DNA from 3 places in the Cupriavidus sp. 291-E7 genome. Region 1 is predicted to be linked to each of the others. Evidence: predicted binding sites of a transcription regulator. Region 1 holds the regulator's gene; each other region holds the start of a gene.

Region 1 (3,277 bases):
GTTGCGCCAGTCGTCGGCGTTTATTGCCGACGCAGCGGCGTACTTGTCCGGCACATCGTCGCCATTGGTGCTGATGCCATAGATCAACTGCATGTTCTCCACGCCCGGAACGAGTTCCTGGGTCTGGAAGACGGTGGCGCTTTCCTGGCCACTCGCGGCACGTTCGCGGTACTTGCACATCAGCGATGGCTTGCCATTGGCGCCGTTGCCAATGTAGAGAATCGAGAGGCCCCGCTGCGAGGCGGCGCTGTCGATGTCGGTGTATCCGGCAACGCCCTGACCCGAACAGTCGACGACGGATTCATCCGGCTTGGTGGTGTTGGCCTGCTGACCAACACCGAAATACCTGATGATGACGGCGTCGCTGGCATTGATGCCCGGGCTGGCTCCGCACGCCAGGGTTTCGCTGTCATTCGGATTTGCGCAGTTGTCGAGGCCGACAATCATGGGGTCGGCGACGGACATCATGCCGCCGGTGTCATTGACCACCGGAACATAGGCGGTCTGGCGCATGAGTCGCATCATGACGGACAGGGCAAAATTGCCCCGTTCCTCGAGATTGGCATTGTCGTTGATCGTCTCGTAGCTACTGCGGCTCATCATGTAGAACGAGATGCCGGCCATCAGCACGAGCAGGCTGATCACGAGCGTCACCATCAGTTCGACCAGCGTGAAACCTCCGCTGCGACGGTTTGGCGAGCGATGGGGTGTCGGGCGTGTCTTCAATTGGCGACTCCTGGCGAGACAACCACGACAATCTGTACCGAAGCCGTTCCGTCGGCCTGGTTGCCGTCCGGAGTGCCAGTGTCACTGGAGTCGTTGAAGCGCGAGAGCCAGCCGATCTTGACCACCAGAGGGGTGTCTTTCGTGGACGCGTTTCCGCCAGCCACGGCGTTGCAACTCCAGGTGTACCCAGAACCCGCCGTCCAAGTGTTCGCATCGCGGCAGATGACGGCGCGGCCGCCCGGCAGGCTGCTGGTGACCCTGCGCGACCATTCAGCGATATCGAATGTTGCCGAAATAGGACCGCAGTTTGCCGGCGTATTCGCACACGCGGTCTTATAGAGATTGGTCGCGTCCGAAATCTGCGGAATGCCGAGCTTCGTGTCGAAGTTGTCGAATGTGCCCGCGTTGATCTGCGCACCGTTGGCACGCATACGGTCCGCGATGTCATTGGCCAGTTGCAAGGCCAGGACATCATAGGAAGACTGTTGTGCGAAGCGGAATGACTTGAGCAGCAAGTTGGCCACTGCCAGCACGCCGAATGCGAGCACGACAATGGCTACCAATGCTTCAAGCATGGTGAAGCCAGCTGCCTCCCGGCAGCGAGATTGACCCATTTGTGACTCCCGTCCAAAAAAACGACAGTTCTTTTTTGTTCTTTGCGCGGCGCGCTGGACTTCTTGTGCGTCCGGACCTCTGCTGGGTCCGGTTGACGCGTGGCGGCTGTACTTTGCAGTGCTTCGATGCGATTAAAACGCGTGCTTGCTCGCCGGCCTCCTTACCCGAAGGAGGCTAGTGCAGATTAGACAGCTTTTTTGTGGAAGTAGCTACCCCTTTCGTGGGGTAGGGGTTGAAAATTCGTCGAGTACGTCGCGGAATTCCGACACATCTTCGAAGCTTCGATAAACAGAAGCGAAGCGGATGTAGGCAATTTTGTCGAGTTTGCGCAGCTCGCGCATGACCAGCTCGCCCACCTGGCTGCTCGGGATTTCCTTCTCGCCCAGGGCGAGCAGCTTTTCCTCGATGCGCAGGATGGCCTCGTCGATTGCCTCGGCCGATACCGGCCGCTTGCGCAGGGCCAGACGCATCGAATCCTTGAGCTTGGCGCGGGTGTAGTCCACGCGGGAGCCGTTCTTCTTGACGATGGCCGGGAAGAACAGCTCGATTCGTTCGTAGGTGGTGAAGCGGCGGTCGCAGGCCTCGCAACGCCGGCGGCGACGCACGGTTTCACCGTCTTCGGAGACGCGGCTATCGAGGACCTGGGTATTGGAATGACCGCAGAAGGGGCATTTCATGCCTGACCACCTGAAGAAATATGCCAGCCCGCATTTTGCATCTTTGAGTTCTGCTGCGGGGTTGTGGCGGGTCAACCGGCGCCGCCTGCCGAGGGCAGGCGGCGCCGTTGGTGCGTACTAACTATAGATACGCTTTAGAACGTAGAACGGATCGGCCGATCAGCCGTACACCGGGAAGCGGCGCGTCAGGGCGGAAACCTGTTCGCGCACGCGGGCGATGTTGGCTTCGTCGTGCGGGTTGTCCAGCACGTCGGCGATCAGGTTGGCCACCTGGCGGGCTTCTTCTTCCTTGAAGCCGCGCGTGGTCATGGCCGGCGAGCCCAGGCGGACGCCCGAGGTCACGAACGGCTTTTCCGGATCGTTCGGGATGGCGTTCTTGTTCACGGTGATATGCGCGTCGCCCAGGATCTTCTCGGCTTCCTTGCCGGTGATCTGCTTGGCGCGCAGGTCCACCAGCATCACGTGGCTTTCGGTCTTGCCCGACACGATGCGCAGGCCGCGCGAGATCAGCGTCTCGGCCAGCACGGCGGCGTTCTTCACCACCTGCTGCTGGTATTCCTTGAACTCGGGCTGCAGCGCTTCCTTGAAGGCCACGGCCTTGCCGGCGATTACGTGCATCAGCGGGCCACCCTGGATGCCCGGGAAGATGGCCGAGTTGATGGCCTTCTCGTGCTCGGCTTTCATCAGGATCACGCCACCGCGCGGGCCACGCAGGCTCTTGTGGGTGGTGGTGGTCACGAAGTCGGCGTGCGGCACCGGGTTCGGGTAGACACCGGCGGCGATCAGGCCGGCGTAGTGGGCCATGTCCACCATGAAGTAGGCGCCAACTGCCTTGGCAACCTTGGAGATGCGTTCGAAGTCGATGCGCAGGGCGAAGGCCGAGGCGCCGGCGATGATCAGCTTCGGCTTGGTCTCGTGAGCCTGCTTTTCCAGCGCGTCGTAATCGATGTCTTCCTGTGCGTTCAGGCCGTAGCTCACCACGTTGAACCACTTGCCGCTCATGTTCAGCGCCATGCCGTGGGTCAGGTGACCACCTTCGGCCAGGCTCATGCCCATGATGGTGTCGCCCGGCTTGAGCATGGCGAAGAACACGCCCTGGTTGGCCTGCGAGCCCGAGTTCGGCTGCACGTTGGCGGCTTCGGCGCCAAACAGCTGCTTCACGCGGTCGATGGCCAGTTGCTCCACCACGTCAACGTATTCGCAGCCGCCGTAGTAGCGCTTGCCCGGATAACCTTCGGCGTACTTGTTGGTCAGCTGCG
Region 2 (3,277 bases), on a different contig from region 1:
AGTTGGCCGTGTTCATGTCGTGCGTGCGGCGGCGGTCGTCGCCGGTGTTCTTGCGCAGCTCCAGGAATTCCTCGATGTCCAGGTGCCACGTCTCCAGGTACGCGCAGACCGCGCCCTTGCGCTTGCCGCCCTGGTTCACGGCCACGGCCGTGTCGTTGACCACCTTCAGGAACGGCACCACACCCTGCGACTTGCCGTTGGTGCCCTTGATGTGCGAACCGAGCGCGCGCACGTTGGTCCAGTCGTTGCCCAGGCCGCCGGCGAACTTCGACAGCAGCGCGTTTTCCTTCAGGGCTTCGTAGATGCCTTCCAGGTCGTCCGACACCGTGGTCAGGTAGCACGACGACAGCTGCGAGCGGCGCGTGCCCGAGTTGAACAGCGTCGGCGTGGACGACATGAAGTCGAACGACGACAGCAGCTGGTAGAACTCGATGGCGCGGGCTTCGCGGTCCTTTTCTTCCAGCGCCAGGCCCATCGCCACGCGCATGAAGAACGCCTGCGGCATTTCGATGCGTACTTCGTCAACGTGCAGGAAGTAGCGGTCGTACAGCGTCTGCAGGCCGAGGTAGTTGAACTGGAAGTCGCGCGAGGCGTCCAGCGCGGCGCCCAGGCGGGCCAGGTCGTACGTGGCCAGCTTTTCGTCCAGCAGCTCGGCTTCGATGCCGCGCGCGATGAACTTCGGGAAGTACTCGGCGTACTTCGTCGACATTTCGGTCTGGGTCACTTCGGTGCCCAGGATTTCCTTGCGGATCGTGTGCAGCAGGATACGGGCGGTCACCTGGCTGTAGGCCGGGTCCTTCTCGATCAGCGTACGCGCGGCCAGGATGGCCGAGTCGTAGACCTGCGTCATCGGCACGCCGTCGTACAGGTTCTTGAGCGTTTCCTTCAGGATCGGCTCGGCACTCACGGCATTGCCCAGACCGCTGCAGGCGTTGTCGATCAGCGCGTGCAGCGCCACCAGGTCCAGCGGGTAGCTCACGCCCTTGTCGGTCACGTTGAACGACACGCCGGCTTCCTGCACGCGGGCCACGGCTTGCGCGTTGGCCTGAGCGCGTTCCTGCGTGCGCTTTTCGCGGTACAGCACGTAGGCGCGGGCCACCTCATGTTCGCCCGAGCGCATCAGCGCCAGTTCCACGTGATCCTGCACGTCTTCGATATGGAAGGTGCCGCCATTCGGACGGCTGCGCACCAGCGCGCGCACCACGCCCTGGGTCAGTTGCTCGACCAGCTCGCGCACGCGCGCGGACGCCGCGCCCTGGCCACCGTTGACGGCCAGGAAGGCCTTGGTCACGGCCACGGCAATCTTGTTCGGCTCGAACGCCACCACGGCGCCGTTACGGCGGATCAGCTTGTAGTCCTGGTACGAAACACCTGCAGCGGCAGGGCTCTGCTGCGAGCTACCGGCTGCTGCGCCACCAATTCCAGTTGCGCCAGTCACGCCGGTGGTTTGTTGTTCGTTTTGGGCCGTTTGCATGAGGTAACTCCGGTATTAACCCTGTGATGAATACTTCTGTTCTTGTACTGAGACGACAAAGTCCCTAGCAAAATGCGCTTCCTAAGACACTTGATTCAGGCCAGGCCAGATGCGAACCAAACTGCTCGTGCGGACATTTTGCTAGGGACTTTCGGTACTGCTCCGGCCCGATAACCAATATGCGTTAGATGACGCCTGTCACGGCGGCGGCTACTGCACTTCCGGGCCGGCTCCCCGGCGGCACCACTAGATGTTGTGGTGCCGTTCAAAACTGGGCCTAAGTATAGTGAAAAGAGACAGCATGACCAGTCTTGACAAGCGCGCGGGGCGGGCTGAGGCTCCCGGTGCGGCGGCGCCACATTCCCGCAAAGCGCGCTGCCTCAAGGCTTCGCGGCGTCACGTTCGGTGGCGCACAAAATTTCGAAAATTTTTTAATTGGAATGGATCACCGATAGGTGACCCAGGATGGGGCGCGGTACCGTCCACCGGGGGGCGCGATTGTAGCCCCGATTGCGCCGAAATGAGGCGGCGCGCAGGCAACAGCACGGGAATTTTTCACCGCCATGACAACCTGCACCGCATGGGGTCTTGTCATCGCCACTTTCGCCGTCACGGCCCATCCGGACCCATCACGACCGACGTGAGGTGTTTGCACAACATCGGGGGAAATACCTACCCGGTCACCCCTGCCGCCGATACGGCAACAGTGCGGGCGGCAGTTGCGCCAGCATGGCCAGGCGATCCCAGTCGAAGTGAGGCCCCGGGTCCGTCTTCCGGCCGGGCGCGATATCGCTGTGACCGGCAACACCCTGGATCGGATACGCAACGCGCAGCGCGGCCACCAGCGCACCGGCGGTACCGTACTGGGCCAGCGTGAATGGCTGGTCGTCGGTGCCTTCGATCTCGATGCCGATGGAGAAATCATTGCAGCGTTGCCGCCCGCAATAGTCGGACTGGCCCGCATGCCATGCGCGCTGGGTGCAAGGGACGAACTGCACCAGCTCGCCATCGCGCGCAATCAGGAAGTGGGCCGATACGCGCACGTCACGGATCGTCTCGAAGAACGGATGGCGCGACACGTCGAGCCGGTTCTGGAAGAACGCTTCGATGTCGCCAGTGCCGAACTGGCCCGGCGGCAGGCTGATGTTGTGGATCACCACCACGTCCAGCGGCATGCCCGCGGGGCGGGCATCGAAATTGGGGGACGGCGCGCGGCGGGCGGCGGGCACCCAACCGTCGGCGTCCGGCAGGAAGTCGTGCGCGCTGGCCGCGTCAGGCATCGCGGCCCTCGCCTTCGGCCAGCGGCTCGCCCTCGTCCACGGCGGCTTGTCCGTCGCGGCCTTCGCGCTCGTCACGGATGCCAAGCTGCTGGATGCGATAGCGCAACTGCCGGAAGTTCAGCCCCAGCAGCGGCGCGGCGGCGGTGCGGTTGAAACCGGTCTGCCTGAGCGCGCGCAGGATCAGCTCCCGCTCCACGGCTTCGAGCCGCGCGGGCAGGTCGATCGGGAAGTCGAGGTTGGCCAGCGCCGTGGCCAGCGGGTCGTTTTCCACAACACCGCCCGGCTCCGGTTCCGGCGCCAGCTCGGGCAGCGTCACGACAGGTGCCGCCGCGCCCGGTGCCGGCCAGGTGGCCGGACTGCCCCATGCGTGATAGCCGGCCGGCACCGGGGCAGCCGCTGGGGCATGCATCACCGCGGGCGCGCCCGCCTGCAGCATGGTGGCGCGCTCCATGCCGGCATCGAGCGGGCCCAGGTCCGCCACCGCGATTTCTTCGGACTCCGCGAACGCATAGGCGCGCTCCAG
Region 3 (3,277 bases), on a different contig from region 1:
CAAGGTGCACCGGTACCTGGTGAGCCTGATGGAGCAGGGGTTCGTGGCGCAGGAAGCGAACACGCAGCAGTACCACCTGGGCATCGAGGCGCTGCAGATCGGGCTGGCCGCGATGCGTCAGGCCGACCCGATCCGGCTGGCCGAAGCGCCGCTGGTGCGGCTGCGCGAGCGGCTGGAAGTGACGTGCTTTATCGCGGTGATGGGCAACAAGGGGCCGACCATCGTGCGAATCGAGGAGCCGGGTCTGCCGGTGACGGTGAATGTGCGCGTGGGGTCGGTGATGCCGCTGCTGTGGTCGGCCACGGGACGGGTGTTCCTGGGCATGCTCGACGATTCGAACGTCCAGGCGCTGGCACAGGCTGAGCTGGATGCGCTCACGCCGGCGCAACGCGCCGACCTCGACGAAAAAGACCCGCTTGGAGTGCTGCGCGAACCCGTGCGGATGCAGGGCTGCGCGGCCGTGCGCGATACCAACCTGAAAGGCATCAGCGCCGTGGCGGCGCCGGTGCGCGACTACACGGGCCGTGTCTGCGCGGTGCTCACCGCGCTTGGCGCCACCGGCGGCTTCGACCCTTCGATCGACGGACCCATCGGCCGCGCGGTGCGTGAGGAAGCCGCGGCGATCAGCGCATTGCTGGGCTGCGCCGCGTAGCGCGTGCGTTGCAGTCTTATTCCGGGCGCTTCGGAATGTTCACGGCGCGCTGCACGGTAGGGCGTGCCTCGAATGCCTTGAGTACGCGCGATACCTCGGGGAAGTCCTCGATGCCGACCAGGGGGCCGGCCTCGTAGAAACCCAGCAGGTTGCGCACCCACGGGAACGTGGCGATATCGGCGATCGTGTAGTCGTCGCCCATAATCCACTCACGGCCCTTGAGCCGTTCGTCCAGCACCTTCAGCAGCCGCTTGGTCTCGGCCACGTAACGGTCGCGCGGACGCTTGTCTTCGTAGTCCTTGCCCGCGAATTTGTGGAAGAAGCCCACCTGGCCAAACATCGGCCCGATTCCGCCCATCTGCCACATCACCCACTGGATAGTTTCGTAGCGCAGCGCCGGGTCCGCCGACATGAACTTGCCGGCCTTCTCGGCCAGGTAGACCAGGATTGCGCCCGATTCCCACAGGGCCAGCGGTTTGCCGCCGGGACCGTTGGGATCGATGATCGCCGGGATCTTGTTATTGGGGTTCAGCGACAGGAATTCCGGCGACATCTGGTCATGCTTGTCGAACCGTACCAGTTGCGGCTCGTAGGGCAGGCCGGTCTCTTCCAGCATCAGCGATACCTTGATGCCATTGGGGGTATTCAGCGAATACAGCTGCAGGCGCTCGGGATGTTGCGCAGGCCATTTGGCGGTAATCGGAAAGTCGGACAGAACGGTCATTGTGGGGAGAAGTCGTTTTGTGGGCGAAAGCGGCCATGTTAATAGGTTCGGCGCCGTTTCGCCTGGCAGGCCCCAAATACCCCTGATATCGACATTTGATCTAGGCCAAAGCTACATATAGTGGTCATGTGGAAGAATCCGCACCACATCTTGTATGAGGGAGCGGACGCGATGCCGGAAATGGCCATGAGCAGAACGACGGTGGATGTCGAGTCATCGATCAACGAATACCTCGACCGCCAGGACTGGCGGATCAACGCCAACGCCAACCAGGGGTATTCGCTGGGCGGCCTGATTCTCAACGTGGCCGGCAAGGTCACGGCCAATTACTGGCTCTCGCATGTCTATGCGCCAGAAGCCGGCGCGGCGCATCGCGCGGGCGACCTGCATATCCACGACCTCGACATGCTGTCCGGCTATTGCGCGGGATGGTCGCTGCGCACGCTGCTGCATGAAGGACTCAATGGCGTGCCGGGCAAGGTCGAGGCGTCGCCGCCGCGGCATATGTCGAGCGCGGTTGGGCAGATCGTGAATTTCCTGGGCACGATGCAGAACGAATGGGCCGGCGCGCAGGCGTTTTCTTCGTTCGACACCTATATGGCGCCGTTCATCCGCAAGGACGCGATGAACTATGCGGAAGTCCGGCAGCACATCCAGGAGCTGATTTACAACCTCAACGTGCCGTCGCGCTGGGGCACGCAGACGCCGTTCACGAACCTGACCTTCGACTGGACCTGCCCGGACGACCTCAAGGAGCAGGTGCCGGTGATCGGCGGCCAGGAAATGCCATTCCGCTATGGCGACCTGCAGGCGGAGATGGACATGATCAACCGCGCCTACATCGAAGTGATGACGCAGGGCGATGCCAAGGGGCGCGTCTTTACGTTCCCGATTCCGACGTACAACATCACGCCCGATTTTCCGTGGGACAGCGAGAACGCCCGGCGGCTGTTCGAGATGACCGCCAAATACGGCCTTCCGTACTTCCAGAATTTCGTGAATTCGGATCTGACGCCCAATATGGTGCGATCGATGTGCTGCCGCCTGCAGCTCGACCTGCGCGAGCTGCTCAAGCGCGGCAACGGTCTGTTCGGCAGCGCCGAGCAGACCGGGTCCCTCGGCGTGGTCACCATCAACTGCGCACGGCTGGGCTACCTGCATCGGGGCGATGAACCAGCGTTGCTGGCCCGGCTCGACACGCTGCTCGATATCGCGCGGGATACGCTGGAAGCCAAGCGTGAACGTATCCAGCAACTGATGGATCAGGGGCTGTTTCCCTATACCAAGCGCTACCTCGGCACGCTGCGCAACCATTTCTCCACGCTGGGCGTGAACGGCATCAACGAGATGATCCGTAACTTCACGGGCGACGCGCACGACATCACCAGCGAGACGGGCCACGCGATGGCGCTGCGTCTGCTCGACCATGTGCGCGGCCGCATCGTCGAATATCAGGAAGCCACGGGCCATATGTACAACCTTGAGGCAACGCCGGCCGAAGGCACGACCTACCGCTTTGCGCGCGAGGACCGCAAGCGCTGGCCCGACATCGTGCAGGCCGGCACGGCCGCGCAGCCGTACTACACGAACTCGTCGCAATTGCCCGTGGGCTTTACCGACGATCCGTTCGAAGCGCTGGCGCGGCAGGAAACGCTGCAGTCCAAATACACGGGCGGCACGGTCCTGCACCTGTACATGGGCGAGCGCCTGTCAAGTGGCGACGCCTGCCAGTGCCTGGTGCGCCGGGCGCTTGAGTCGTTCCGGCTGCCGTATATCACGGTCACGCCCACGTTCTCCGTTTGTCCCACGCACGGCTATCTGGCCGGCGAACACCGCTTCTGCCCCAAATGCGACGAGGAGATCTTCGCGCGCAAGCGGACGCAGCAGGCGGCCTGAGTTGT

The links. The regulator NrdR, encoded in region 1, represses ribonucleotide reductase genes. The targets are predictions, from matches to a motif close to CACNANATNTNGTG.
Region 2: a site for NrdR is predicted at 1,719-1,732, ahead of AC3FLX_RS24800 (ribonucleoside-diphosphate reductase subunit alpha). Genes of this name have one in related genera too.
Region 3: a site for NrdR is predicted at 1,518-1,531, ahead of AC3FLX_RS07395 (ribonucleoside triphosphate reductase). Genes of this name have one in related genera too.

What each region holds. Positions count from the first base shown of each region.
Region 1 is NZ_JBYOJV010000002.1:268,463-271,739, forward strand. It holds gene AC3FLX_RS04145 (PilW family protein) at 1-726, opposite strand, end outside; gene pilV (type IV pilus modification protein PilV) at 723-1,340, opposite strand; gene nrdR (transcriptional regulator NrdR) at 1,551-2,018, opposite strand; gene glyA (serine hydroxymethyltransferase) at 2,178-3,277, opposite strand, start outside.
Region 2 is NZ_JBYOJV010000016.1:83,829-87,105, forward strand. It holds gene AC3FLX_RS24800 (ribonucleoside-diphosphate reductase subunit alpha) at 1-1,474, opposite strand, end outside; gene ampD (1,6-anhydro-N-acetylmuramyl-L-alanine amidase AmpD) at 2,155-2,754, opposite strand; gene AC3FLX_RS24810 (sigma-54-dependent transcriptional regulator) at 2,747-3,277, opposite strand, start outside.
Region 3 is NZ_JBYOJV010000003.1:306,610-309,886, forward strand. It holds gene AC3FLX_RS07385 (IclR family transcriptional regulator) at 1-652, shown strand, start outside; gene AC3FLX_RS07390 (glutathione binding-like protein) at 669-1,376, opposite strand; gene AC3FLX_RS07395 (ribonucleoside triphosphate reductase) at 1,548-3,272, shown strand.